Pseudobacter ginsenosidimutans: one gene and its partner. The protein of the gene in region 2 binds, or shares a complex with, the protein of the main gene of each other region. Links are inferred from orthologs where the notes say so. Each region holds a gene or a part of one and is shown on either strand. Other genes may lie near its edges. The genes, in order: carA and carB.

Region 1 (10,003 bases), 5.1 Mb from region 2 along the record:
TGGCCCAGTGGTATCCCCGTCTCTGCGTGTACAGCGATTTCCAGGGATGGCAGAACCACCAGTTCACCGGCCGCGGTGAATTTGCCCTCACTTTCGGCAACTTCAAAGTACAGATGACCGTTCCCGCTGACCACGTAGTTGGTTCAACCGGCGAATGTATCAACTATACCGCCAACCTCAGCGTTAATCAGAAAGCACGCTGGGCAAAGGCTCAGACCTCCAAAGAGCCAGTGGAGATCGTTACCCTCGCTGAAGCCAAAGCAGCAGAAGGCAAAAAAACGAAAACGAAAAAGACCTGGATCTACAAGGCGGACAATGTGCGCGACTTCGCCTGGACGTCCAGCCGCAAATATGTTTGGGATGCCATGCCCGCTTATGTTGAAGGCAAGAAAGTGATGTGCATGAGCTTCTACCCCAAGGAATCCTACAATCTCTACAGCAGGTATTCCACCAAGGCAGTAGCCCATACCATCAAAACCTATTCTCATTTCTCCATTCCTTATCCCTATCCTGTTGCACAGAGTGTGGAAGCCTCTAACGGTATGGAATACCCGATGATCTGTTTCAACTACGGACGTACGGAAAAAGATGGCTCCTATTCAGAAGCCACCAAATACGGTATGCTCGGTGTGATCATACATGAAGTAGGTCATAACTTCTTCCCCATGATCATCAACAGCGATGAAAGACAATGGAGCTGGATGGATGAAGGCCTCAACTCCTTTGTGGAATACCTCACCGAAGAGCTCTGGGATAATAAATTCCCTGTTCGCGGCAAAGGACCAGCCTGGGCTATCGTTGATTACATGAAACTTCCCAAGGACCAGCTGGAGCCGATCATGAGCAATTCTGAGAACATTGTTCGCTTTGGTCCGAATGCTTATACCAAACCCGCTACAGGCCTGAATATCCTGCGCGAGACCATCATGGGCCGCGAGCTTTTCGATTATGCATTCAAGGAATATGCACGCCGCTGGGCTTTCAAACATCCCGAGCCTGCCGATCTCTTCCGCACCATGGAAGATGCTTCCGGTGAGGACCTCGACTGGTTCTGGAGAGGCTGGTTCTACACCACCGAGCCCTGTGATCAGAGCCTGGACAGTGTGAAATATTACAAGACAGACGCCAATGCGCCACTCCAGGGCGATAAAGATTTTGCAGAGAACAGGAAACTGCAACCCCCGATGGGATCCAACAATCCCGATGTAAGCAAGGAACGCAACAGGAACGATAAGAATATCAGCTTCCCCGTAGAAAAAGATACTGCCCTGCAGGACTTCTATTATCGCTATGCACGCGGCAAAGAGGCTTACGACAGCTCCACTTACAAAGTGAACCTGCCTGCACAGATCGTGGTGGCTGATGAAGCCGCACAGGCACGCGCTGCCGGAAAACATTTCTATGAAGTGTATGTGAGCAATAAAGGCGGACTGGTGATGCCCGTCATCATCGAATGGACTTTCAAAGATGGCACCAAAGAAGTGGACCGCATCCCTGCACAGGTTTGGAGACTGGATGAAGAACGCGTGGTGAAGGCATTCATGAAAGACAAGGAAGTGGCTTCCGTAAAACTGGACCCTTACAAGGAAACAGCCGATATCGACGAAAGCAATAACAACTGGAACACGATGCCTGCGCCTTCAAGATTTGCATTGTACAAGATGAAGAACCAGGCTGCTCCAAGAAGTGCAGCGCCCGGTATCAACCCGATGCAAAAAGCAGAAGAAAAGAAGAAAGGATTCTAAAAGATCCGCTTAATAATAAAACCTGTCAGTTTTCCGGCTTGATGCCTTATAACTGACAGGTTTTTTATTTTACGGAAAATCTTTGGCAGGAAAGACGGGCCTACGCGCAGGCGCGTAAACAGAGGCCGGCCAAAGCAACAATAAAGGGGATCCAAAAGAAGATGAATGAATTTCTCATATAGACTCGTTTTAACGGTTAACAGGGCGTAAAGTTACTTACGCATTATTGGAACATCCATACCACTTACCGGTATTTAATTATTTTTTATCATTCGGGCCGGAAGGCTTTTCAGTTTTTTTCCTGCGGCCGCTATCTTTCAAAGCCTTATCGATCAACCACTCGATCTGGCCGTTCACACTACGAAACTCGTCACCTGCCCATTTCTCCAGGGCCTTGTACACGTCTTCATCAATTCGTAATACAAAACTTTTCTTACTGCTCACAAGTTTGTTTTTTGTTTCATTTGACCATCGGGAACATAATCGATACCGGCCTTTTCCAATGCGTGCAGGAGTGCGTCCATTCGCTGTGTGCCCAGCCAAACACGGCTTCCACCAGCTTCGATCTCCACTCCTTTCTTCCCGCTTACCTGGTGCGTCCATCCGTATCCCAACTGGTATTTGGCGCCCAGCCCTTTCATGAACCTGTCTTTTACAGCAACCCGGAGCAGGTTGTTCCATTTGATCTCTTTATATTTTTTTCTGAAAGGCCTCCAGCGGTAATAGATGCCTTCATCTGTGATCACCGTTTGAAAACTGTAAATATAGAAAAACAGCAGGTTGAGCAAGGGGATGATCGTTGCAAAGATCACGATCTCACGTTCGAACTTCGGATAATTGCGCTCCCTGGCCATAAGGATCGAATAATTTCCCGCCACCACCATTACAAAAACACCAATTATGATCAGCCAGAGCCACCATTGCCTGAACTGCTGGTCTTCAGAAAAGAGCTTTTTGCCCAGGGGTTTTTCTACTCGCATAACCCGAAATTTTATTGATACAAAGTACCTGTGTTAAGGATCGGTTGCGCGCCTTTCTCGCCACATAACACAACCATCAGGTTGCTCACCATGGCGGCTTTCTTTTCTTCATCCAGTTTCACGATCTCTTTTTTCGACAATTGTTCCAAAGCCAGCTCCACCATTCCCACAGCGCCTTCCACGATCTTATAACGGGCAGCAACAATCGCAGTTGCCTGTTGCCTTTGCAGCATCGCCCCGGCGATCTCTGCAGCATAGGCCAGGTGGCTGATACGCGCTTCGCGGATGATAATTCCGGCTGGGGCAAGCCGGTCGTTCAGCTCCTTCTCGAGCATATCATTCACTTTCTCGCCGCCATCCCGCAGTGTAATAGTGGCATTCTCATCTTCAAACTGGTCATATGGATATGTGGTTGCCAGGTGCCTGATAGCCGCTTCACTCTGCACTTTCACATAGTGATCATAATCCTCTACCTCAAACGCCGCCTTGTATGTATCCTGCACCTGCCATACGATCACAGCAGCAATCTCGATGGGATTGCCGAGTTTATCGTTCACTTTCAGCTTGGAGCTTTCCAGGTTCTCAGAGCGCAACGAGATCTTCAGCGTGCTGTACAATGGGTTCACCCATAAAAGACCGTTCTCTTTCACACTACCGATATATTTTCCGAAGAACACGCAAACGCGGCTGTGATTGGGATTCACCACCATAATGCCTTTGAAAACAAAGATGCTGGCAATGATCAGGATAATGCCCGGGAGTACAAATCCGGAATGCCCGGATGAATTGATCAGCATCACAATGCCACCCACAAGTCCTAGCGTGGCAATGATCAGGGCGAGATAACCAGAAACGGGTTTGAAGATCTTTTCCATATTGGGGAGATTTAGTTTAATATCATTTTGATATCAAATATACATCATGTGCCGGAAAGTTCAAAGCCCTATCTTTACCACCGGAAAACTTACTTATATGAAAGGCTCACTAACCCTCATTCTCGGCGTATTGATCGCCCTCTGTACCCATGCAGGCACTGTAGACACCATCTCCGTTTACAGCAATGCGATGAAAAAAGACATCAGGACAGTTATCATTCTCCCATCCAAATACAAGAAGCTCAGCAATCTTCCGGTGGTATATCTTCTCCACGGCTGGAGCGGCAAGTATTCCGGCTGGATCAAAGAGTCGCCACAACTGGCAAAGACAGTGGATGAGATGCAGATCATGATCGTTTGTCCGGATGCCGGCTTCAACAGCTGGTACTTCGATAGTCCGGTGGATTCCTCTGTACGCTACGAAACCTTTATCACCGGCGAACTGGTGCCCTATATCGATCAGCATTACAAAAGCAGTAAACACCGTGCTTTCCGCGCCATTGCCGGACTGAGTATGGGCGGCCATGGCGCGATGTTTCTCTCCATCCGCCACAAAGATCTCTTTGGCAATGCAGGCAGCATGGCCGGTGGCGTTGATATCCGTCCCTTTCCGAAGAACTGGGACCTCTCCAAAAAACTGGGCGACTCCGCCACGCATCCGCAGAACTGGGAAAACTATACCGTGATCAATGTAGTTGACCAACTGAAGCCCGGCGAGCTCAACCTGATCATCGATTGTGGCATCGGCGATTTCTTCCTTCCCGTGAACCGCGCATTTCACAGGAAATTACTGGAGATGAAGATCGAGCATGATTATACAGAAAGACCAGGTGCGCATAACAGTAAGTACTGGGGCAGTGCAGTGGATTTCCAGTTGCTGTTCTTTAAGAAAGCATTTGACAAAGCGAAGGCTGCGGTAGTAGCTGCGAAATAAGCCGTCGGCAAGGCTTGAGACGTTCCCCTCCGCGCAATCACATATCGTTTCGCCTCCGGTGGATTCCATGATGCGGCAACAGGTTAAGTAGCCAGAGGCTACCGGAATATAAATCACCCGCCGGGAGACGAATTTCCATTGAGACCACCTGGCACAACGCCACACACATATATGAACGAAACCGGGCTGCCCCTGAGGCCAGCCCGGTTTCGTTTATATATTCAGGTTAGTTTTACTGTCTTGTACTTCCGTCCCTGACTTTGATCTTCTTTTTTCCTGCATTCTTCTTCTCGAAATCCATCACCTCCTGAGGTTTGGCGCCTGTAGGTTTCTTTTCCTGTGCCACTGCATTATTGGAAGGCTCTCCTTCCAGCTTGCCGAGCACATAATTCTCGGTTCTCATGATGGTGCCGGATTCAGTATTGTAGTACTTCCAGATTCCATGACGAAGGGCTGCTCCTTCATTCTTGACAATCACTGTGCGATAGCTATCCAGTTTGTCGAGGTCTTCAATCTCCAGAGTATCATATTCCTTATCAGGGTTCATCGCTTTCCAGCTCTGCTCAAGTTTCAATTGTCCGAACTTGGTGTAGTAACGGCAGATGCCGTCTTTCATGCCCCATTTGTAATTTTCCACGCCCACAAGATCCCCTCGAGGCTGAAGAGGCGCCACTCTCCTTCTTTACGGTTGTACTTGTACCAGCCTTCTTCCTCATAACCAGGCTCCCCGCGTACGCTCTCGTAACGATGGATCCAGGGCCCCTGTTTGCGGTCCTTCTGATCAATACGGTTTAACGTATCGTTGTTCGCATTCAGCTTGTAATCTTTCCACAACTGTGCCTGCGTATCGAACGCGATCAACAGGCAGAGAATAGCTATCCAGCGCATGGTATCAGGTTTTATCAATAGCAATGTACAATAATAACGCCAGACAGGCCGGTTCATTGCCTTGCGGCTTACTCAGGGCAGAATACGTATTCCAAATATTTGCAATTGTTATATTGATATTAGCGTGGAGCTTATTACCTTGAGGTCCTTAAAATTTCCCGGCTTGAAAGCAGGTATTCCATTTTTTCTGTTTTTGATCATAGGATCAGTTGTGCTGGGGCAACAGAAACCACCGGCGTCCAAAGCTGGTCAGCAAAAAGCCGGAGCCCGTGTTGACCCGGTGATGGGCATCCCCCCTTCCAAAATGACCATGGCGCAGATGAAGACCGCCATCGAGCAATCCGGTAATGGTCCGCTTTATGTGAAAGATGTGCTGAAGAAAAAGTTCAAACTGGATACCATCATCGTACGCAGGACCTGGGGATTCCTGGGGCTGGCAGACAGCCTGGCCTTCCACGGAAAGGTGAATAAAGTGTACGGTCCATACGATAAAGGAAAGTTCCTCGTTCAGATACTGGCTAAAAACCCGAATATGTTCAATCATATCGGTCAGATCTTTATAGACACCAGTGTGTTTGCACCAAAGGTTGCCGACTCGCTGGGAAACGTGATCATGGATAAGATCAGGAATGGCAGCACCACATTTGAAGAAATGGCTGTTATCTGGAGCATGGGCGGAGAAGCCGCCACCCGCGGCGATATCGGCTGGGTAGCCATTGGCGCCATGATCCCCGAAATAGAAAAGGAATTAAGGAAAAAGAAAAAAGGGGACATCTTCAGTGTATGGACGAAAGCCGGATTACATATCATCCGCAAAACAGATGATCCGGAGGAGAAAGATGGATATGCCTTGATGATGCGCATATTTCTTAATTAAACATCCAATATGAAAAAGCAAGTTACAATGTTACTGATCGCAGCAAGTTCCATTTTTGCCGTTTCCTGTGGCATGAACCAACGCGCCAAGGAAATGGAGGAAGCAGCAAAGTCGATGGACAGCGCCGCTAAAAGTCTCGACAGCCTCAGCAAAACTCTCCAGGCATCCGGTGATTCCCTTCAGAAATCCCTGGATTCTTCCATGAAAGAGTTAAACAAGGAAATGGAAAAAGCTAATAAGGAACTGGAAAAGGCAGGACAATAATGAAATGCTTTCTTACAATAAAAGCCGGATAGTGATGCTATCCGGCTTTGCTATTTTAAGGCGATCAGTTTGATTATCCTTTGTCTGTAAGATACAACAACGCCAGTTCATAGCCTTTAAGTCCCAGGCCGATGATGCTGCCCGCCGCTTTGGCACTCACATGTGAGATCTTCCTGAATTCTTCACGGGCATGCACATTCGAAATATGCACTTCCACTACAGGAGTGGTGATGGCGGCAATGGCATCGCCAATGGCTACTGAAGTATGTGTGTAGGCGGCAGGGTTCATGATGATGCCATCATACTCATACCCTACGCGTTGCAGCTCATTCACCAGTTCACCTTCGATATTGCTCTGAAAATAATGGAAATCGATATGCCTGTATTTCTCTTTCAGGAAAGCGAAATAATCCTCGAAAGACATATTCCCGTAAATGCCTTTTTCGCGTTTGCCGAGCAGGTTGAGATTGGGACCGTTGATGATGGCGATCTTCATTGAAGTGGTTTTAAGAGACACTAATTTACGCAGTTATTGCGGATCGCAATCATATTCGAAATTCCAGGTCAGAACAGCGCCCGGAACACTATTATTATATCTGACTACTGCTTTCGTCAGGTTTTGAGCCGCATCTTTTTCAAAAGTATAACTCACAGTAGTTCCACTGGGTTCATTCTTCGCATTCAGGAAAGCCAGGGATTTGGCAAGGTATTTTGCAGGCAAGGGCAAAACATTACTGCCAGGAAAAAGTGGGTGCATCCCCAGGTGATTGCTCAGATTCAAAACACTCAAACCTGCGATTGTATTTTCAGTATCGGAATATTCCGCCTTGAAGCCATCATTGAGATGCTCATTGGCAGGGAATTTTCTATAGAACTCAATGAGATTACCCTTGCTGTCAAAAACAGTTTCATAATGATATTCCTGTGCATTGCCCCATCGTTTAACATCAACCCTGTTTATTTCTCCTTTCTCATTGTATTGGTAGGCAAATTCATGACCAACAAAAGTTTTTGCTTTTACTGGCTTGCCCTGGGCATTGTATTCAAATTGGAAAAGTGCAAGATCTTCACCATATTCTTCCTGCCAAACTTTTTCTACCAAGTGAGTTCCGGATTTATACGAAATATCCTGCCAGTTAAATATTAAATCGGGAGGAAATTCAAAACTTACGCTGACAGGCAGACCGTTTTGATCGTATTTGAACATATAAATCGAATCCATATCCGGATCAAGCCCCTGCGTTACCTTAACTAGCCTGCAATCAGGCTTCGGTTCCTCTTTAACGTTATCCTCTTTCTTGCAGGAACTGAATGCAAAAAGACTGAAGATGGCGCAAAGGAAAAATAATTTCATAAGAAATACTGATAAGTGGTTAATGATAATAGGTAAAAAAACAGCCACCTCAACACAATCAAATTGTGCTACGAGGTGGCTGGTTCATTAATAAAATTCCTGAAAGCTTTTCCGGCTTACTTGTGCTTTTTGATCAGCTCAATGAAGTCGTCGAACAGGTAGCGGCTGTCATGCGGTCCTGGTGTGCTTTCGGGGTGATATTGTACAGAGAAGGCGGGTCTGTCTTTCAGACGGATACCTTCAATTGAATCGTCGTTCAAATTCACGTGTGTGATCTCTACGTTAGTGGCTTTAGACACTTCTTTGGGATCCACACCAAAACCGTGGTTCTGGGTAGTTACTTCACATTTACCTGTGATCAGGTTCTTCACCGGGTGGTTGAGGCCGCGGTGACCGTGATGCATTTTGAAAGTGTTGATCCCACTTGCGAGGGCCAGCAACTGATGGCCGAGACAGATACCGAAAGTAGGCTTGCTTTCATTCAGCACATCCTTCACGGTTGCGATGGCATAATCCATGGCAGCGGGATCGCCGGGGCCATTGGAGATGAAATAACCGTTAGGGCTAAACGCTTTCAGGTCTGCCAGTTTGGATTTGGCAGGGAACACTTTCAGGTGTGCGCCCCTGTCTACCATGCACTGGAGGATATGTTGTTTGGTACCATAGTCCAATACAGCGATGCGTACTTCGGAATTGGGATCGCCCATGGTATAAGCTTCGTTGGTGCTCACTTTGCTGGCGAGCTCGAGGCCGTCCATACTGGGTACTTTGGCGAGTTCTTTTTTCAGTTCTTCCACATCCAGGATCTCAGAAGAGATGATGCAGTTCATGGCTCCTTTCTGACGTACATGAATTACCAGGTCGCGCGTGTCTACACCTTCGATACAAACGATATTGTTCATTTGCAGATAGGTGTCCAGCGAAGCGTTGGCCAGTTTGCGGGAGTATTGCTCTTCGAGGTTGCGTCCGATAAGTCCACGGATCTTAACGCTGTCAGACTCCACTTCATCATCCTTTATGCCGTAGTTACCTACGTGCACATTGTTCATGATTATGATCTGTCCATAATAACTGGGATCGGTAAAAACTTCCTGATATCCGGTCATACCTGTATTGAAACAGATCTCGCCGGTGGTTGTACCGATCTTACCAAATGCTTTACCATAATGAACCGTACCATCTTCCAGAAGGAGTATGGCCTGTTTTTGAAGAGGTGTTGACATGTTTTTCAAAAAAAGTTTTGCAAAGAAACACAATAATTGAATGCGATGGCCAGCAAAATTGTACACAGTTTGTTCTCATTGCAGGCCGTAAAAAAGCCCTGCTCTTTTGCAAGCAGGGCTTTGATATGTAATGCGCTAATCATCTGATTATTCGGCTGCGGGAGCTTCAGGTGCTGCTGCTTCAGTGCTGTCAGCTTTTTTAGAAGTGGAGCGGCTACGACGTGTTTTCTTAGCTGCTTCTTTAACTTCTCCTTTACCCTTACCGTAGATCTCGTTGAAGTCAACCAGTTCGATCATTGCCCTTTCAGCGTTGTCACCCTGACGGATGCCCAACTTAATGATGCGGGTATAACCACCGGGACGGCCGCCGATCTTTTCTGCGATAGGTCCGAACAGTTCAGTTACAGCCTCTTTGTCCTGCAGGTAGCTGAACACTACACGACGTTGGTGAGTGGTGTTCTCTTTACCTTTATTGATCAGGGGCTCAGCATATTTACGCAGTGCCTTGGCTTTAGCCAGGGTGGTAACGATACGCTTGTGCATGATCAGCTGGCTGGTCATATTGCTGAGCATTGCTGCTCTGTGACTGGCTGTTCTGCCGAGATTGTTGATCTTGTCTCCGTGACGCATGACGATTTGATTTTAGATTCAGTTGCACCGTGTCAGGAATTGCAACCTACAAGTGAATATTTAACTAGAGTTCTTCTTTGTCTAAGCCCAGCTTGCTGAGGTCCATACCGAAGTGGAGGCCTCTTTCTGCCAGTACCTGCTCGATCTCAGCCAGAGATTTCTGACCGAAGTTGCGGAACTTCATCAGGTCTTCCTGCTCGTACTGAACCAGCTCAGAAAGTGAGTTGATCTTG
Region 2 (17,025 bases):
ATCCTGTTCTTCTTTGATTTCAGAACAGTCAGTGCATCTTCATCAAATGCAGGTGCGATCAATACTTCGAAGAAGATTTCGTTGATAGCGTCTGCAGTGGCCTTGTCGATGGTTTTGTTGCAAACCAGTACGCCACCGAATGCGCTTTCAGGATCACCTGCCAGGGCTGCGTCCCAAGCTTCTTTCACAGATGGGCGGGAAGCGATGCCACAGACATTGGTATGTTTGATGATGGCAAAAACTGGTGTGCCTTCTCCGCTGAATTCATCAATGAGTTGAACGGCTGCATCCACATCAACAAGATTGTTGTAAGAAAGTTCTTTTCCATTGAGCTGGTTGAATATCTTTTCCAGGTTGCCGAAGAAAACGCCGGCCTGGTGTGGGTTTTCGCCATAACGCATGATGCGTGGATTGGGGAAAGATTCCTGGAAATAGTTGGTGTGTTGTGGATTGAAATATTGTGCGATGGCTACATCATAGTGAGCTACGATCTCAAAAGCGCGTGCAGCCAGTTGTTTGCGTTGTTCGAGGGTGGTGGCTCCGGATTGTTCGCGAAGGAGTTGTTCCAGGTATGCGTAATCGCTTTTTGCGGCAACTACTACTACGTCTTTGAAGTTCTTGGCAGCGCCGCGGATCATGGAAGGTCCGCCGATATCGATCTTTTCGATAATGAGTTTTTCTTCAGAAGTGGTGGCCACTGTTTCTTCGAAGGGGTAAAGGTCTACGATCACCAGGTCGATCTCCGGGATATTGTACTGTTTCATTTCCTGGAGGTCCTGATCCAGGTCCCTTCTTCCGAGGATGCCACCAAACACAGATGGGTGCAGGGTTTTAACGCGACCACCGAGAATGGATGGATAGGTGGTAAGATTTTCTACAGGCACAACGGGAATGCCCAGTTTTTCAATAAAGCTTTGAGTACCTCCGGTGGAGTAGATGGTGATGCCCTGCTGATGCAGTTGTTGAACTACGGGCTCGAGGCCATCTTTATAAAAAACGGAAATAAGCGCTGATTGAATTTTTTTGGTCATAACATTAATTGATGCGTTCGAAAAAGTATGCAGGTAAGCGATCGTGAGTTCTATTCCTACAGAAGATTGACTGGCAAAGGCTTGCTGCAAGGGTCTTAAAAAGAAGGCGCAAAGGTAATTCAAATTCAATAGGCATTCAAAACAAAAGCTCCTTTCTCTGCCGTGAAATGGCAGGGGATACCGGCTTCCCGGCAGACTGAGCGCCATTCAAGGGCCAATTTCGCTGAATTGGACCCATCTACCACCACCTGTGTTGTTGGAAGCCGGGTCAGCAGGCTGTACGGGTCCACGTATGGGTTATGGGAGATCAGCAGCAGGTCTGCGGGCGGAACAGGCCCTGATGGCGGTGGTGGCAAGTGGAAGGCTGAATCTATGATGATCATTGTTTGTGAGCCTACCCTGACCAGGTTCTCATCTTTATACACTCCTTTCAGGGAACCGGATTGACTGACTTCAAACAAATCCCTTGCGGGGTTGAGCGTGTAGAGTTGCACCTGAAAACTTTGTTGGATAGTACTATCGCCTGTGTAAACAAACCTGTTCCCGATGATACAATCGATGGCAGTTGCGTTGGGGATCTGATAGATCACAAGGTATTGTTGTTTCCGGGTACGGTATGCTTCGGTTGCACCGATGCTGAAATAAGCAAGCAGTAAAATGAGCGCGGCGAAAACCATGATTTTCTTTTGTGCAGCAACCAGATTGTAAAGGCAGTAATGACTCCGTAGAGCAGCCAAACCTGAACCAGGTTGATATTGATTTGAGTGATGGAAGTGAAGGGTAGCTGATCTATTCTTTCTACAATACCATTCATGACCCTGATAAGCCATGAAAGCAGCGTACCTGTTGGCCTGGCCAGAATGGGCATAAAGCTAAGGAGGCAGAGCAGTATTTCGCCCAGTAATATTCCGCTTGAGAGTGGAATGGCGATGAGATTGGTGAGTACAAAGAAAACGGGGAACTGATGGAAGAGAAAAAGAATTACCGGAAGGGTGAGTATTTGCGCTGCGATGGTGGTAGATATGTGTTTCCAGATATGGTCAAGCCATTGCCAGGATATATTGATGGCATCGTAAATAGTTTGCTGGAAAAGCGCCAGGCTGGCTACTGCGGTGTAGGAGAGCTGGAAGCCTGCATCCCAGAGCCAGTATGGGTTATAGCAGAGAAGAAGGAATGCGGAAGCTGCGAGTGAATTAAATATCGAAGCCTGTTTTGAAAGGCTATTGCCGATAGCGATGCATGTGAACATCACGGCCGACCTGAAGATGGAAGGAGAGCCGCCTGCAAGGAAGCCGAATGCCCAGAGGCCTGCGATGATGAAGATGGGGCGAAAGATCCTCGTCCATTTTTTGTTTCCAAGAGGTTGGCAGATGAGTGAAAGCAGCATGTAGATGAGGCCGAGATGCAATCCTGAAATAGCGATCACATGAATAACGCCGGTGTTGGAGTAGGATTGAATGAGGGATTTGTGGAGGTCTTCTTTGTAGCCGATGAGCAGTGCTTCTGCGAGTCCTGCTTCTTTGGGCCCGGGGATGTAGCGTCGAAGAATGTTTACAATGGAATCGCGAAGAATGAACATTGATTTTTTAAGTGAGGAAGGGGCTTATGCGATAATTTTTTCAGGTCATTTTCTGCCAGGTAAGCCTGATAAAAAATGCCCTGGAATTCGCACCATGATTTATAGTTGAAACTTCCGGGGTTTACCGTGGCTTTCACGGGGTGTAATTGCTTGCGGAAAACGATCTTGTCACCGTAATATAAACCCTGGTTGCTGCGTGTTTTCTGAAGGTAAAGGATGATGGTTGTTTTGATGGGGATGAGGGTTTGACCGGAAATGCGGTGTGTAAGTTGGGCGATGGTTTTGTATGAGTTTGGTTTTTCGGTTACTGGTTCCAGGAGGGAGGCGATATATGTATAGGCGGAATCCTCGATGTGGGCTATGGGTGTGGGTTTCAGCGAATCGGTTTTAATGTGCATCCTCCATGCGCCGGCAGTAGTGAGGAGTATCAGTAATGTATATGCGAGCTGGTATTTGAATTTAAAGAGGGTGGTAATGGAGCTGTTGGAGAGGAGGATGACAACAGTGGTTGTGATAGTGGCGGAAATGATCAAATAAATGGGTGGACAATATGTATAGAATTGGATAACAATGCCTGTGCAGAATGGGAGGAGCAGGCGGAGAAATGGCGCCTGTTTCCAGGCAATTAAGGTTGCAGCATACATAATAAATAAAACTGAAATGAGTTAGAGAAATGATGCTGTACCTGGATTTGAGTGCGATTTGGATTGGCATTTGGTGGGTATCGGAAGCTGGTGATACCCCGCTTTTTTGGCGGGGCAATATGCTAAACTCTAAGAAAGGTTGAGATTCTGAAGTTCAGGACATTGATACCAGCTTAACCCGAAAAAAGAAAAGGATAAGGATAAGGCCAATGGTTGGTTAATAGCTTGATCTGTTAGAATGAGTTGGGCGGATTTTTTAAAACCCGGTTCAGAAAAAAATTTCCTCAAGTATTTGTTGAGCAAAGAACTTGAGGAAATCTGTCGGCGGGTTTTCACAGGAGTATTGGACTTTGAAAAACGGGATGATAGCAACTCTCCGATATCTAATATCAGACAAAAAATGGGATTGGGGCTGAAAAGCTGCTTTTATTAGGTACGGGATTTTATCCGTATAAAAGACGGTGCAAAATGCCCCGTTTTTTCACGGTATAAAATGGCGATGTTTTTACGGTATTATGGCGATGTTTTCAACGGATTTTAGCAATTTGATTTAACTTGGAACCTTGAAAGCCTTCGCTTTATGGATAATATTAATTTGTAATCATTTGACTAACACTCATTTGTAACCGAAATGCTGTCTGGTTACGGGTATACATTTACACTCGTAATTCAATTATTCAATTATAAACCCCCCAGACTATGACAGCTATTGAAACAAAATCCTTAAAGGTTGGCAAATACGTTGATACTGCCCATGTAGACACCTTGATCAGAAATTATAAGCAAGAGAGGTGGAGGCAGAATAGTGAACGCTTGGGGAAAGAGGATTCACTCAGCGTTTGGTTTAGTGTTGAAGAACTCGAAGAGTTTATTGCCAATATCAAAGACTACAATGCAACAGGTGTACGATTTTATTTCGGAGCTTACCCAAATTTGCATATCAATAAAAAAGGTGAGGATGGACGCCAAACTATTGTCATGGTGGCTACTAAGAACCAAATAACCGAGGATGGTAATGTCGAAAAAAATATTCACATTTCTTCACAAAGCGGAATCAGCATCCTTGCTTACAATATGGGACAATATTGCCCACCAACTTGCCCAACGCCCAGAAAACCAACTCCAGGCGACAGCGATGATTGGGGCGGACTTGGCATTACAATTGTTGATAAAGGTGAACAAGGCTTAGCGGTAATCTAAAGTTAACTTACAAGAGATATTTAACCCTTTGCTTCGGCAAGGGGTTTTTTTATGTTTAGAGATGTACAAAAGGGAATTATAAACTAATTTAGTAGTGATGAATTTCCCTTCATTGGTAATCCAGATTATTAGCTTATTAATTTCTTCCTTCTTAATTTTCAGAAGGAATACACCAAGGTATATTAAGGTCTTTCCATTTTTCTTATTGGTAACGGTTATTATTGAAATAATCGGTTATGAGCTTTGGATGAATGGAATCAAGACAACATTATTATACAACTTTTTTACAACTCTAGAGTTTGAGTTTTACTTATTTCTGCTTTATAACATAATACAGAATTCCAAATTTCGGAAAGCTATTTTCTATTGTATTTGCTTTTATCCTGTTTTAGTAATAGCAAACATTTGCCTGATTCAAATCAATACATTTCACACAATTACCTATGCATTCGGATGCTTGTTAATTGTGGCAGTTTGTATTTATTATTTCTTCGAATTATTTCAATACCCTAAATCTGTAGATTTAAAGCGTGAACCAGCATTTTGGATGTGTTCAGGTTTATTGTTTTTTTATTGCTGCAGCTTCCCTCTTTTTGGATTACTGAATTTTCTTCATGGTGTATCAGGAGTAATAATGAGGAATTTAGCTTCCATAGTTATGATTCTAAATATTCTGCTTTACACATCCTTCATTATAGCTTTCTTGTGTAATTTGAAAGTTCGGAAGGTGAAAATACATAGATAAAAAATATTATATTGTGATTCGATAAACAGGAAGGAAGTTTTTATTATTAAAAGCAAACCTTGATGTATTACCAAATAACACAGTCGATCTATTTTACTTCAATTCTTGTAGCCTTCTTAACTAGTCTCACTGCTTATTCCAGATTCAATAAGACTACTTATCTTAAATATTTCGCTCCATTTCTATTAATCACTTTAGGAGTAGAAGTAGCGGCTAAAATTATCGAGGAAAGATCTGGAAATAATCAGTACTTATTTAATTTCTTCTCTGTATTAGGATTCATGTTTTACTTCTTCATCTTGTATAAAGGAATTACTAATTTGATAATGAAAAGAATTATCCTAGGTCTCATTGTCATTTACCCATTATTCGCATTTTATATCATCTTCTTTGTTCAAGGGGTCTATGTATTTCATACAATTTCTTTTGGGATAGGAGCCTTATTAATTGTACTAATTTGTATTTTTTACTTTAAGTGGCAATTTTTTGAGACCCCAATTGAAGTAGATATTAGAAGAGATCCTCTCGTATTTATATGTCTAGGTTTAGTATTATTTCACACAATCACTTTTACTTATTTCTCTGGAATCCATTTTTTCAAAGGCCTTTCAACGTCGTTCGTAAGAAATATGACTTTAGTTTGTATGATATGTAATTATGCTCTATATGCTTTTTTTACCGTCGCATTTCTAGTGAATCATAAATACAGTAAAATTGAATTTGTTGAATTTCCAGAAATCCCCAAACTCTAAACTTCCCCCCTTTTCCAAACTTCTCTCTCAACGGTAATCCTTTACCAAAATTTATTACGTATTTTGTTGGCGTAAAGCCTTATCCTGCTCTGTTATTTCCGGGATTTTTACCCTTGCAAACATTTACCTAAATTCATATACCATTCCTGTTTTATGGAGAACCAGGGTCAGGAAATTTATTTTATTATAATTATCGGTGGTTTACTGGCCCTGCTACTGGTAGGTTTTATCGTAACCATTCTCTTCACCTATCAACGCAGACAGCACCAGCAAGAGCAGGAACTGACCCGCTTGAAGGATCTCTTTGAACAAGAATCACTCCGTTCCCAACTCGAAATTCAGGAAGAAACTTTCAAAATGCTCAGTCAGGAGCTTCATGATAATATCGGGCAATCCCTGTCTGTAGTCAAACTCTCCCTGGCCATTCTGCCGGTAGACAAACAGCACGAAGCCTGGGAACCTATCCAAAATGCCCGAGATATCCTCAATAAAGCCGTACTCGATCTCGCCGGTCTGAACAAAAGCCTGCATACCGACAGGATCGCGCAAATCGGACTGGTGGAAGCCATCTCTTTTGAAGTGGAAAGCCTGCGCAAATCCAGGCTAGTGGAAGTGGAATTCACTATCGATGGTTATGAACAACTACTAGACGAACAAAAATCCGTGATGCTCTTCCGGATCTTTCAGGAAATGCTCAATAATATCCTGAAACATTCACAGGCATCACGCGTAGAAATATCGATCAACTTTACAGACGATCATCAATTTATTCTCCGTTTGGCTGATAATGGAGTAGGGTTTGACATCGAAGCAAAAAGAAATTCTGTATCTTCTACTTCCGGTGTCGGACTAAAGAGTATTTTCAACCGGGCAAAACTGGTAGGAGCCGAAATCGATATGCAAAGTACCATCGGCCAGGGCACTACCACCACCATTAAATTAGCTTTGCCTCCCGAAAGCGAAAGTGATAACCATGACAGGTGATAAAAAAATACTGGTAGGAGTGGCAGATGACCATACACTGCTACGCAACGCACTGGCGCGACTCATCAGTTCGTTCGAGAACTACCAGGTTGTGTTCGAAGCCGGAAACGGAAAAGAAGTGAAAGAAAAGATAGCAAAAAATGTACTGCCGGATATTGTTCTCCTCGATGTGAATATGCCGGATATCGATGGCTACGAGACCGCAAAATGGATCTACAAGAACTATCCGCAGATCAAGATCCTCGCCCTTTCCATGTTCACGGATGAAAGCATCATCATCCGTATGCTTCGTCTAGGAGCAAAAGGTTATATCCTGAAAAATGCTGACCCCGATGAACTCAAACTGGCGCTCGATTCTGTGTGGCAAAAAGATTTTTACCTCTCGGAATATATATCAGGCAAAGTGATCAGCGGCCTGCACAAAGACATCGACCTCCCCGATGAACCTATTGTACTCAACGATAAAGAGAAAGAATTCCTGCAGTGGGCCTGCTCGGAAATGACCTATAAAGACATTGCACAGAAAATGTACGTGAGCCCCAGAACAGTGGACGATTACAGAAATGCACTGTTCGACAAACTCAAAGTGAAATCCAGGATCGGTCTGGTTCTCTATGCTATCAGACGCGGACTCGTGGAAGTATAACCGAAATCAGTGTTTCCTCAGGGACCAAAATAAAAAAGGCGTATCGGTTGATACGCCTTTTGATTTATGTAGACCTGAACTATTTACTCAGGTACATGCTTCTGTCTTTATACAGCTGACGGAAATAAGGATCGCGGAGGTCCTTGATGAAACGGATGGCTTCGCCGGTTGATTTCATCTCAGGTCCGAGCTCTTTGCTCACGCCAGGGAATTTCTCGAAGCTGAACACTGGTTCCTTGATCGCATAACCTTTCAGGCGTTTCACGAACTTGAAGTCGCGGAGCTTGTTCTCGCCCAGCATCACTTTGGTAGCTACATTCAGATAAGGGATCTGATAGGCTTTCGCGATGAACGGAGTGGTGCGGGATGCCCTTGGGTTGGCTTCGATCACATATACTTTGTTGTCCTTAATGGCAAACTGTATGTTGATCAATCCGCGGATATTCAGTTTGAATGCAATTTTCCTTGCATACTCTTCCATGGTCTCAACAATCATGGGAGAAAGATTGAACTGGGGAAGAACCGCATTGCTGTCTCCGCTGTGGATACCGGCAGGCTCGATATGTTCCATCACACCCATGATGTGCACTTCGTCACCATCACAGATCGCATCGATCTCTGCCTCCTGGCAACGGTCCAGGAAGTGATCGATCAGGATCTTGTTACCGGGAATATGCTTCAGCAGACTTACTACTGCTTTTTCAACTTCTTCGTCGTTGATCACGATCCGCATTCTTTGTCCACCCAATACATAGCTTGGACGAACCAGAACAGGATAACCTACTTTATTGGCAACCTCAACGGCTTCGTCAACCGTATAGGCGGTACCGTAATCAGGGTAAGGGATCTTCAGCTCTTTCAGCATGTCGCTGAAACGACCGCGGTCTTCGGCAATGTCCATATTATCGAAGGAGGTACCGATGATCTTGATTCCTTTTTGAGACAGGCGTTCTGCGAGTTTCAGGGCCGTCTGGCCACCAAGCTGAACGATCACTCCTTCTGGCTTTTCCAGTTCGATGATCTCCCAGAGATGCTCCCAGAATACTGGCTCGAAGTAAAGTTTGTTGGCGATATCGAAGTCGGTAGACACTGTTTCTGGATTACAGTTCACCATGATGGCTTCGTAGCCGCATTCTTTCAGTGCCAGCAGACCGTGTACGCAGCAGTAGTCGAACTCGATACCCTGACCAATACGATTAGGACCTGAACCAAGAACGATCACTTTCTTCTTGTCGCTCACCTTGCTTTCGTTGGCATTGCCATTCTCGAAAGAAGAGTAGAAATATGGGGTCTTGGCCTCAAATTCTGCGCTGCAGGTGTCAACCATCTTGTACACGCGGGTGATATTGGCGGCTTTTCTCTTTTCGTATACGTCCTCATCTTTACCATCCTGCATGATCAGCGCAATTTGCTGATCGCTGAAACCAAGGTCCTTGGCGGTTTTCAGCAGTTCTACAGGTAAGGTGTTGAGTTTGTATTTGGCGATCTCCTTCTCCGTGTCAACGATCTTCTGGATCTCATTCACAAACCAGCGGTCGATACCGGTTGCTTTGGAGATGGTGCCTACACTGATACCGTCCATGAGGGCATCCTTGATTCTGAAGATGCGATCCCATTTCGGAGTTTTGATGTATTCAACGATCTCTTCTGCGTGCATCTGGCTCTTGCCGTAGTAGCCCAGCCCAACAGCATTGTTCTCCAGGCTCTGGCAGGCTTTCTGAACGGCTTCAGCAAAACTTCTTCCGATGGCCATCACCTCACCTACGCTCTTCATCTGGAGGCCGAGGGTGTCATTGGCGCCTTTGAATTTATCGAAGTTCCAGCGTGGCATTTTCACGATCACGTAGTCCAGCGCCGGCTCAAAGTAAGCCGAAGTGGTCATGGTGATCTGGTTCTTCAGTTCATCGAGTGTATAACCGATAGCCAGTTTGGCTGCTATCTTGGCGATGGGGTAACCAGTGGCTTTGGAAGCCAGGGCAGAAGAACGGCTTACACGCGGGTTGATCTCCACGGAGATCAGTTTTTCAGTGGAGGGGTCCATAGCGAACTGCACGTTACAACCACCGGCGAAGTTGCCGAGGCTGCGCATCATCAGGATGGCCTGGTTGCGCATTTCCTGGAAAGCGGTATCGCTGAGGGTCATGGCAGGCGCCACAGTGATGGAGTCTCCGGTGTGAACGCCCATGGGGTCTACGTTCTCAACGGTACAGATGATGGCTACGTTGTCGTTTTTGTCGCGGAGGAGTTCCAGCTCATATTCTTTCCAGCCGAGCAGGGCTTTTTCAACCAGTACCTCATGGATGGGAGAGGCTTTGAGACCTTTGTCCAGTGCGGCTTCCAGTTCAGATTTGTCGTGAACGAAACCACCGCCTGAACCACCGAGTGTGAATGAAGGACGGATAACGAGGGGGAAACCGATCTCCTGTGCATATTCCTTTCCTTCGAGAAGGGAGTTAGCTACTTTGGAGTTGGCTACAGGAACGCCGATCCTGATCATGAGCTGGCGGAACTTCTCACGGTCTTCCGCAGTGTCGATCGCTTCCACGTCAACCCCGATCAGTCTTACATTGTATTTTTCCCAAACGCCGAGTTCAGCGGCCTCTTTGGTGAGGTTGAGGGCTGTTTGACCGCCCATAGTAGGGAGAACTGCATCGATCTGGTTTTCTTCCAGGATCTGTTCGATACTTTCTACTGTCAGTGGCAGTAGGTAAACCTTGTCGGCCATCATGGGGTCAGTCATGATAGTAGCCGGGTTACTATTGATCAAAATGACCTTAATTCCTTCTTCGCGCAGGCTGCGGGCAGCCTGAGAGCCGGAATAATCAAATTCACAAGCTTGTCCGATAATGATGGGACCTGATCCGATAATGAGCACTGACTTAATAGAAGTGTCTTTTGGCATTTTTTGAAGAGCTGTTTTTTTTCTAAACAAATTGCGCAAAAGTAAGGCAGCAGCAGGAATTTTGAGGATTAATTTTTGAAAAGGCCGGAACAGGCAGTAAAACAAGCTTTCCCGGGCAGGGCCGGGCAATAAAAAAACCTTTACCTAACCGGTAAAGGTTTATATGCAGATTCTTAAGTTTCGTTAAGTGAGTTACCTTCAGCTATTGTGGAAAGCAGCTATCTCGATATCGTCCAGCGCAACTCCACCCTGGCGAATAACCCTACGTTGCTCCGCCAGATGCTTCTTCTCATCAAAACTGCTTCTGATTTTGAAGATCCACTTCTGCTTCGCCTCATTTCCTTTGAAGAATCCAACAACCGACCCTACTGTCAATGCAAGTAGTAAAACCATCCTGTTAATAATCGCTTTCATAACCTCGAGTTTGTAGAATTAAACCATCATGTTTCCATATATTTCAATAGACAATTTATATACGCCAAATGCTGTTCCATAGTTTAGAAAAAAGCATACCACTAAGTGGGTATTTTTGATAACTTAACATGGCGGAATCCAATGTCCATCTACCTTTCATGTTAATACCCATTCCTGTGCCGGGTAACCTCTTTTTCCCATTTTTAATATTAGTTTAATACAAACAAACCGATACAGTCAAGCCCCCAACCTCTTTTCAGTAGTTTTGTAACTTCTTTGTTAAATAAAAGCTGAGCAATGCGAATATTGGTGATCGTTTTTTTACTCTGTAGTGAAATGCTGACAGCGCAGGTTTTTACTCCGGCGATTTATCCGAAAGGTTATTTCAGAAACCCTTTAGCAATTCCCATCGACCTCAGTGGGAACTTCGGGGAACTCAGGCCCAATCACTATCACATGGGATTGGATCTTAAGACCCGGCAAAGAGAGAACCAGCCCGTCCATGCTGCGGCAGACGGGTATGTTGCCAGGATCAAGATCGAACCGGGCGGCTTTGGGCGCGCACTTTACATTAATCACCCCAATGGTTATACGACCCTGTACGCTCACCTCAACGATTTCAACCCGCAGTTGGAGGCATGGGTGAAAGAACAGCAGTACAAACAGCAATCATGGCGCGTTTTCCTGGAACCGCCTGCCAGTCTGTTTCCAGTGAAGAAGGGCGACTTTATCGCGTACAGCGGCAATACCGGAGGATCGCAGGCTCCCCACCTGCATTTCGAGGTCCGCAGAACAGCCGACGATATCAACCTCAATCCCCTGCTGTTCGGGCTTCCGCTTACAGACAATGTGCCTCCCCGCATTCTTCGTATGGGGATCTACGACAGAACCAAAAGCATTTACGAGCAGTCTGCCCGCATCTTCCCCGTCAAACTCACTGGAGGGACCAGATACGTTGCTACCCCGGAACTGATCACTGTTACCTCTCCTCAGATCAGCTTCGCTATTGGAGCATTCGATACCCATACAGGTTCCACCAACCTGAATGGGATCTTTGAATCCATCTTGTATGTAGATGAGCAGCCGGCAGTGGGTTTTCAGATGGATAATATCAGCTACAACGATACCCGCTACCTAAATGCGCATATCGATTACCGGACCAAGTCCGGTGGCGGCCCCTGGCTGCAACAACTCTTCGACCTTCCCGGCTATATCAACTCCATTTACAAAAACGAGAAAGCGCAGGGCGGAGTGATTGACCTGAGCGATGGCGGGATCCATAAGATCCGGATCGAAGTAAAGGATACCTATCTAAATTCCTCAACGCTGGAATGCCGCGTGCAATACAAGCCCGGTACGGCTTCTGCCGTATCCACTACTTCCGCGAACAATCCGATGTTCTATCCGCTGATGCTGGATGGCTTCGAGCGCGAGGACTGTGAATTCTATATTGGTGAGCGCTGCCTTTATGATTCAGTGCATATCCGGTACAACAGGTCAGCTTCCGCAAGTCCGCAAGCGGTTTCCGCCCAGCACTCGATCGGTGCCAGTTATATTCCGCTGCAGGAAGCCTTCCTGGTCAGGATCCAACCCACAAAGATCCTGACGCCAACAGAACAGCAAAGAACAGTGATGCTCTGGACCTCCGGAACCAAAAAGGATGTTCAGAAAGTGGAATGGCAGAACAACTGGGCCTCCGCTCGTTTCCGGGATTTTGGAACTTACCAGCTGTTGGTGGACGAAGAGCCACCAACCATCGTTCCTGTTGGATTCACAGACGGCGCAGATCTCAGTAAAGCCACCCGGATATCATTCACCATCAAAGACAATTACAATAAGTTCAAAAACGTGAGACCAACACTGGACGGCAAATGGCTCCGCTTCACCAATGATAAGGGCCGCACTTTCATTTACCGCTTCGATGAATATTGCCCTCCGGGTAAACATGAACTTACCATCTATGCTGAAGACGAAGCAGGTAATGCCACTTCAAAAACTTTTACCTTCACACGCTGAGTTATAGGATCAGCGCCACAGCTGGCGGCTTTTGAAGAGCCCGCCAGCCAGGCAACTGAAACCCGGGATTGAATGCAAGCTTTACTCATGGTTGCATATGCTGCCTCCCGGCGAACAGCAAAAACAACTCAATAAATTCTGAAAAAGAACGAATATGATTTTACAGGAAGGCGATAAAGTGCCTGCTTTCAAAGGAGTGGACCAGAATGGAAATCCCGTATCTCTCAACGACTATAAAGGACAAAAACTGATCCTGTATTTCTACCCTCAGGACGATACGCCCACCTGTACAGTACAGGCCTGCAACCTTCGCGATAATTTCACGTTACTGAAAAATGAAGGCTTCACGATATTGGGCGTGAGCCCGGACGAAATAGAGAAGCACAAAAAGTTTGAATCCAAATATCAACTCCCTTTTACTCTCCTGGCTGATCCCAAACACAGCATTATCGATAAATATGGAGTTTGGGGAGAAAAGCAGCTCTATGGAAGAAAATACATGGGCCTCCACCGAACTACTTTTGTGATCGATGAGAAAGGCATCATCCGGAAAATATTCCTTCGCCCCAAAAACAAACAACACGCAGAAGAGATCGTGAAAGCATGGAAAGAACTGGCTTAAGAAACCTTTTCACTCTTTGATGCGTATAGATGAACAGCTCCCGTATCGGGTAGTGACTATCCTTGCTTCGGTCTTTTTCTAAAAGGCTCCTGCATGGATTGCTTTTGTTCAAAGGTTTGGTAAAAAGGATCCCTGTTCTGGAAAGAGCAGGGATTTTTTTCTGACATGATTATAGCAATGCCAATTCAGAAAAACCAAACCAGGAATACATCGAAAAAACCAGAAACCAAAACTTAATTATTTATTGAACGGCGGCTATCAAGGCAACCTCATGATTTTGTTCTTCGTAAGAAACAGGAACCAACATTCGAAAAAAAATGAACAAGCCTGTTTCAATCTTCGCAGGATTGATCCTGCTGATCTATTGTAGTTGCTCCAGCAAAAAGGAAGATCCTGTAGACCCTGGTGGCGGTGGTGGAGGCGGCGGCATCAATTGTGATGGCGTTGCTAAAACCTTCACTGCAAATGTGCAACCTATCATCCAGGCCAGTTGCCAACTCAGCGGTTGCCATGACGGAGCAAGTACCAATGGCCCCGGACCACTGACCACTTACGATCAGATCAAGAGCGCATCCGCACGTATCAGGGCAGCAGTGATTTCCCGTCAAATGCCCAAGGGAGGCAGCCTTACAGACGCACAGATAAAAAGCATTGTGTGCTGGATCGATTCCGGCAGTCCAAATAATTAACAGGAATGGCTACGCGAAAACGAATTAGGCTATTCACCGGAATACTGCTCCTCTTGTGTGGTCTGTTCTTCTACGGTTATTTTCAATACCAGCGCACCAACCAGGACCTTAAACTGGCAACTCCTGATCAGACCTTAACCGCATTTACCCTGATCCACGAATTTGCCGGCGATGATACCCTTGCGGATAAAAAATACAGGAAAAGGGTCCTGGCGGTGCGTGGTATCGTTAAGTCTGTAGACACTACCAATAATGGTGTGTCGGTCATTTTAGGCGATTCCCTTCAAAGAGCTTCGATCCGTTTCTCCATGGAAGGACCATGGAACGAAATTTCGGATATACAAGAGGGTATGATAGTATCTATCAAAGGCATTCTTAACGGATACAGCAAAGACCAAACAGGCCTGTTGGGCGATGAGATCGTTTTCAACAGGGGGTATTGATCAGAAACCCCTGACTGTTCCGTGAAAAAAGCTACACTATGAAACAGCGAATCAGTTTATTATTACTCTACCTGGTGTTGACGGGAAGTGTTTTTTCCCAGGGCAAATTCTTTACCCGCACAGGCCAGATATCTTTTTCTTCCAAAGGCATACTGGAGACAATAAAGGCGCAAAACAAAACAGTTACCTGCGTACTGGATGCTCAAACAGGGCAGATCCAGTTTTCTGTTATGATGCGCGGCTTCGAGTTCAAAAAAGCCCTGATGCAGGAACATTTCAATGAGAACTACGTGGAAAGTGATAAGTATCCGACAGCCGAATTCAAAGGACAGATCAACAGTCCACTCCCTGACCTGTCGAAAGACGGCAGCTACCCCGTGAAGGTGAAAGGCAAAATGACCATTCACGGTATCACACAGGAACTGGCAACGGATGGAACGCTCACAGTACAGCAGGGGGCGATGAAGGCGGATGCCACTTTCACTATCCTGCTCTCCGATTACAAGATCAGGATACCATCCATCGTAAAGAATAATCTTTCCAACACCGTGAGTATTGCAGTGGCCTGTTCATTACAACCACTGCAATAGTATCACGATGATTTGCTAACTGATCTTCACCTCACACATAACCAAAACGAAGCATAATGTCCGGAGCATACAGAGCATTATTCACCATACTGATCTCCTGCGGAGTTGCAAAGGCGCAGGAGCCAGACCTGCTCAAAGAACTTAAGAAAGAGGAAACGCCTGCCAGATCTCATGTGACCAACGCTTTCAAATCATCGAGAGTGATCAACAACCACTCGATCGAGTTTATAGGGAAAGGCGTGCTGGACGTACGTTTCCTCCACCGTTTCGGAACGGTTAACAGCGGAATTAAAAATCTTTTCGGTCTTGACCAGGCCAATACGCGTATAGGGTTCGACTACGGCCTCAGCAACCGCGTGATGGCGGGCTTCGGCAGAAGCAATGTTGGCAAGGAACTGGACGCCTTCATCAAATACAGGCCCATCTGGCAATCCAATGATCCCGGCGGTTCACCTGTTTCTGTGGTATGGGTATCGGGTATCACAGTGAATACCGCTCCATGGGCATTCCCTGAACTGAATTATGATTTCGAAGACAGGCTTGCGTATTTCCATGAGATCATCATCGGAAGAAAATTCACGGAAAGTTTCTCTCTGCAACTGAACCCGATACTGGTGCACAGAAACCTGGCGCCAGCCAATGGACATAATAATACATTCGCGCTTGGGATCGGATCCAGGCTGAAGCTCACCAAAAGAACCGCCTTCATGCTGGATTACCAACCAGTTCTATCCGGCAGGCAGACAGGCACCAAAGACATGCTGGCGGTCGGCTTCGATATCGAAACCGGCGGTCACGTATTTCAATTGCATTTCACCAATGCTACGGGGATGAATGAAAAAGCATTTATAACAGGCACTACGGACGATTTCTGGAAAGGGGATATACGGTTTGGCTTCAATATCTCGCGGGTATTCACCGTAGGTAAAAAGAAGTAATTATTTTTTCAGCAATATCAGCAGGATGGCTACCACACCTCCCATCACAAAGGCGAAGTAAGTGAACATCCATTGCATGATGTCCGTATTATTCACTCCGGGAAATTTTTTTTCAAACAAATCTTTATGCAGGTTATATGCTTGCTCTACCATAAGCCCAACCCGCAGGTCCAGCGCTTCCTCAAATTCCTTCCTGTCTTTACGCTCAATTTCAGAGTAATGTTTCAATAAGAGATCCCGCTCCTCTGCAAACATTAACTGTACACATTTACTCATGATGGCGGCATCGCTGTCACCAAGCTTCAGTTTGTTCTTACAGAGGTCATGGATCCTTAGATCGATCATTGAATTACTTTCCATTTGACATCGGTTTTCATTTAGTGTTCGTGAATCGTTGACTTTGTAAAGATGATGAGCACCCGGGAAACAACAAGGGGAAAAAAAACGCGATTCTGCGTTTTTTTTCCCCTTGTTGTTTGAAATAAATTTTGTATTGATGTTAGTCGAGAACCCATTCCACTTCACCTACTGCGAAGTACCTGTCCATTACGTCCTTTGTATGCAACTGGCCTTGTTCGGTTACACCGCAGACGTTAGTTTCAAAAACACTGCTATCTTTTTTCAATTTCACTTTCTCTCCGATCCTGTACATCGCTTCATGATAAGCGCGAAGAATATCACGACCTTCCCCAGCCGATAATTTCTTCCACCATTTTTCCTGGTATTCGCAAAGCGTGGTGGCCAGCGCCTGCACATCGAAGTTCCGCCCTGTGATCTGTTTCAGGCTGACGGGATTCCTGAATGCACCATCGAACCGCGCCTGATTGATG

What was found.
Region 1: the proteins of carB (region 2) and carA are in contact, whole or in part, in a solved structure (PDB 1KEE), measured with the Escherichia coli proteins. The link is inferred for Pseudobacter ginsenosidimutans from one-to-one orthologs.

Annotation. Positions count from the first base shown.
Region 1 is NZ_CP042431.1:7,298,943-7,308,945, forward strand. What follows is about bases 7,088-10,003. They hold carA (glutamine-hydrolyzing carbamoyl-phosphate synthase small subunit), read right to left. Parts: upstream 9,141-10,003; coding sequence 8,034-9,140; downstream 7,088-8,033. Other genes in these bases: FSB84_RS28560 (hypothetical protein), read right to left, coding at 7,093-7,917; rplQ (50S ribosomal protein L17), read right to left, coding at 9,288-9,770; FSB84_RS28575 (DNA-directed RNA polymerase subunit alpha), read right to left, coding at 9,835-10,003. In the rest of the region: FSB84_RS28510 (M1 family metallopeptidase), read left to right, coding at 1-1,745; FSB84_RS28515 (ribbon-helix-helix domain-containing protein), read right to left, coding at 2,004-2,189; FSB84_RS28520 (hypothetical protein), read right to left, coding at 2,186-2,725; FSB84_RS28525 (SPFH domain-containing protein), read right to left, coding at 2,737-3,600; FSB84_RS28530 (alpha/beta hydrolase), read left to right, coding at 3,698-4,534; FSB84_RS28535 (hypothetical protein), read right to left, coding at 4,767-5,150; FSB84_RS28540 (hypothetical protein), read right to left, coding at 5,147-5,479; FSB84_RS28545 (peptidylprolyl isomerase), read left to right, coding at 5,616-6,299; FSB84_RS28550 (hypothetical protein), read left to right, coding at 6,309-6,563; aroQ (type II 3-dehydroquinate dehydratase), read right to left, coding at 6,637-7,059. UniProt on the Escherichia coli protein: Small subunit of the glutamine-dependent carbamoyl phosphate synthetase (CPSase).
Region 2 is NZ_CP042431.1:2,158,790-2,175,814, forward strand. What follows is about bases 7,461-10,835. They hold carB (carbamoyl-phosphate synthase large subunit), read right to left. Parts: upstream 10,484-10,835; coding sequence 7,661-10,483; downstream 7,461-7,660. Other genes in these bases: FSB84_RS08890 (response regulator transcription factor), read left to right, coding at 7,461-7,581; FSB84_RS08900 (hypothetical protein), read right to left, coding at 10,682-10,835. In the rest of the region: purH (bifunctional phosphoribosylaminoimidazolecarboxamide formyltransferase/IMP cyclohydrolase), read right to left, coding at 1-1,031; FSB84_RS08865 (hypothetical protein), read right to left, coding at 1,157-1,621; FSB84_RS08870 (ComEC/Rec2 family competence protein), read right to left, coding at 1,618-2,610; FSB84_RS08875 (ComEC/Rec2 family competence protein), read right to left, coding at 2,583-3,254; FSB84_RS08880 (hypothetical protein), read left to right, coding at 3,954-4,454; FSB84_RS08885 (sensor histidine kinase), read left to right, coding at 6,105-6,935; more of FSB84_RS08890, read left to right, coding at 6,925-7,460; more of FSB84_RS08900, read right to left, coding at 10,836-10,897; FSB84_RS08905 (M23 family metallopeptidase), read left to right, coding at 11,354-12,913; bcp (thioredoxin-dependent thiol peroxidase), read left to right, coding at 13,068-13,535; FSB84_RS08915 (c-type cytochrome), read left to right, coding at 13,853-14,224; FSB84_RS08920 (OB-fold protein), read left to right, coding at 14,230-14,667; FSB84_RS08925 (YceI family protein), read left to right, coding at 14,706-15,257; FSB84_RS08930 (DUF5777 family beta-barrel protein), read left to right, coding at 15,314-16,195; FSB84_RS08935 (hypothetical protein), read right to left, coding at 16,196-16,555; FSB84_RS08940 (biotin--[acetyl-CoA-carboxylase] ligase), read right to left, coding at 16,695-17,025. UniProt on the Escherichia coli protein: Large subunit of the glutamine-dependent carbamoyl phosphate synthetase (CPSase).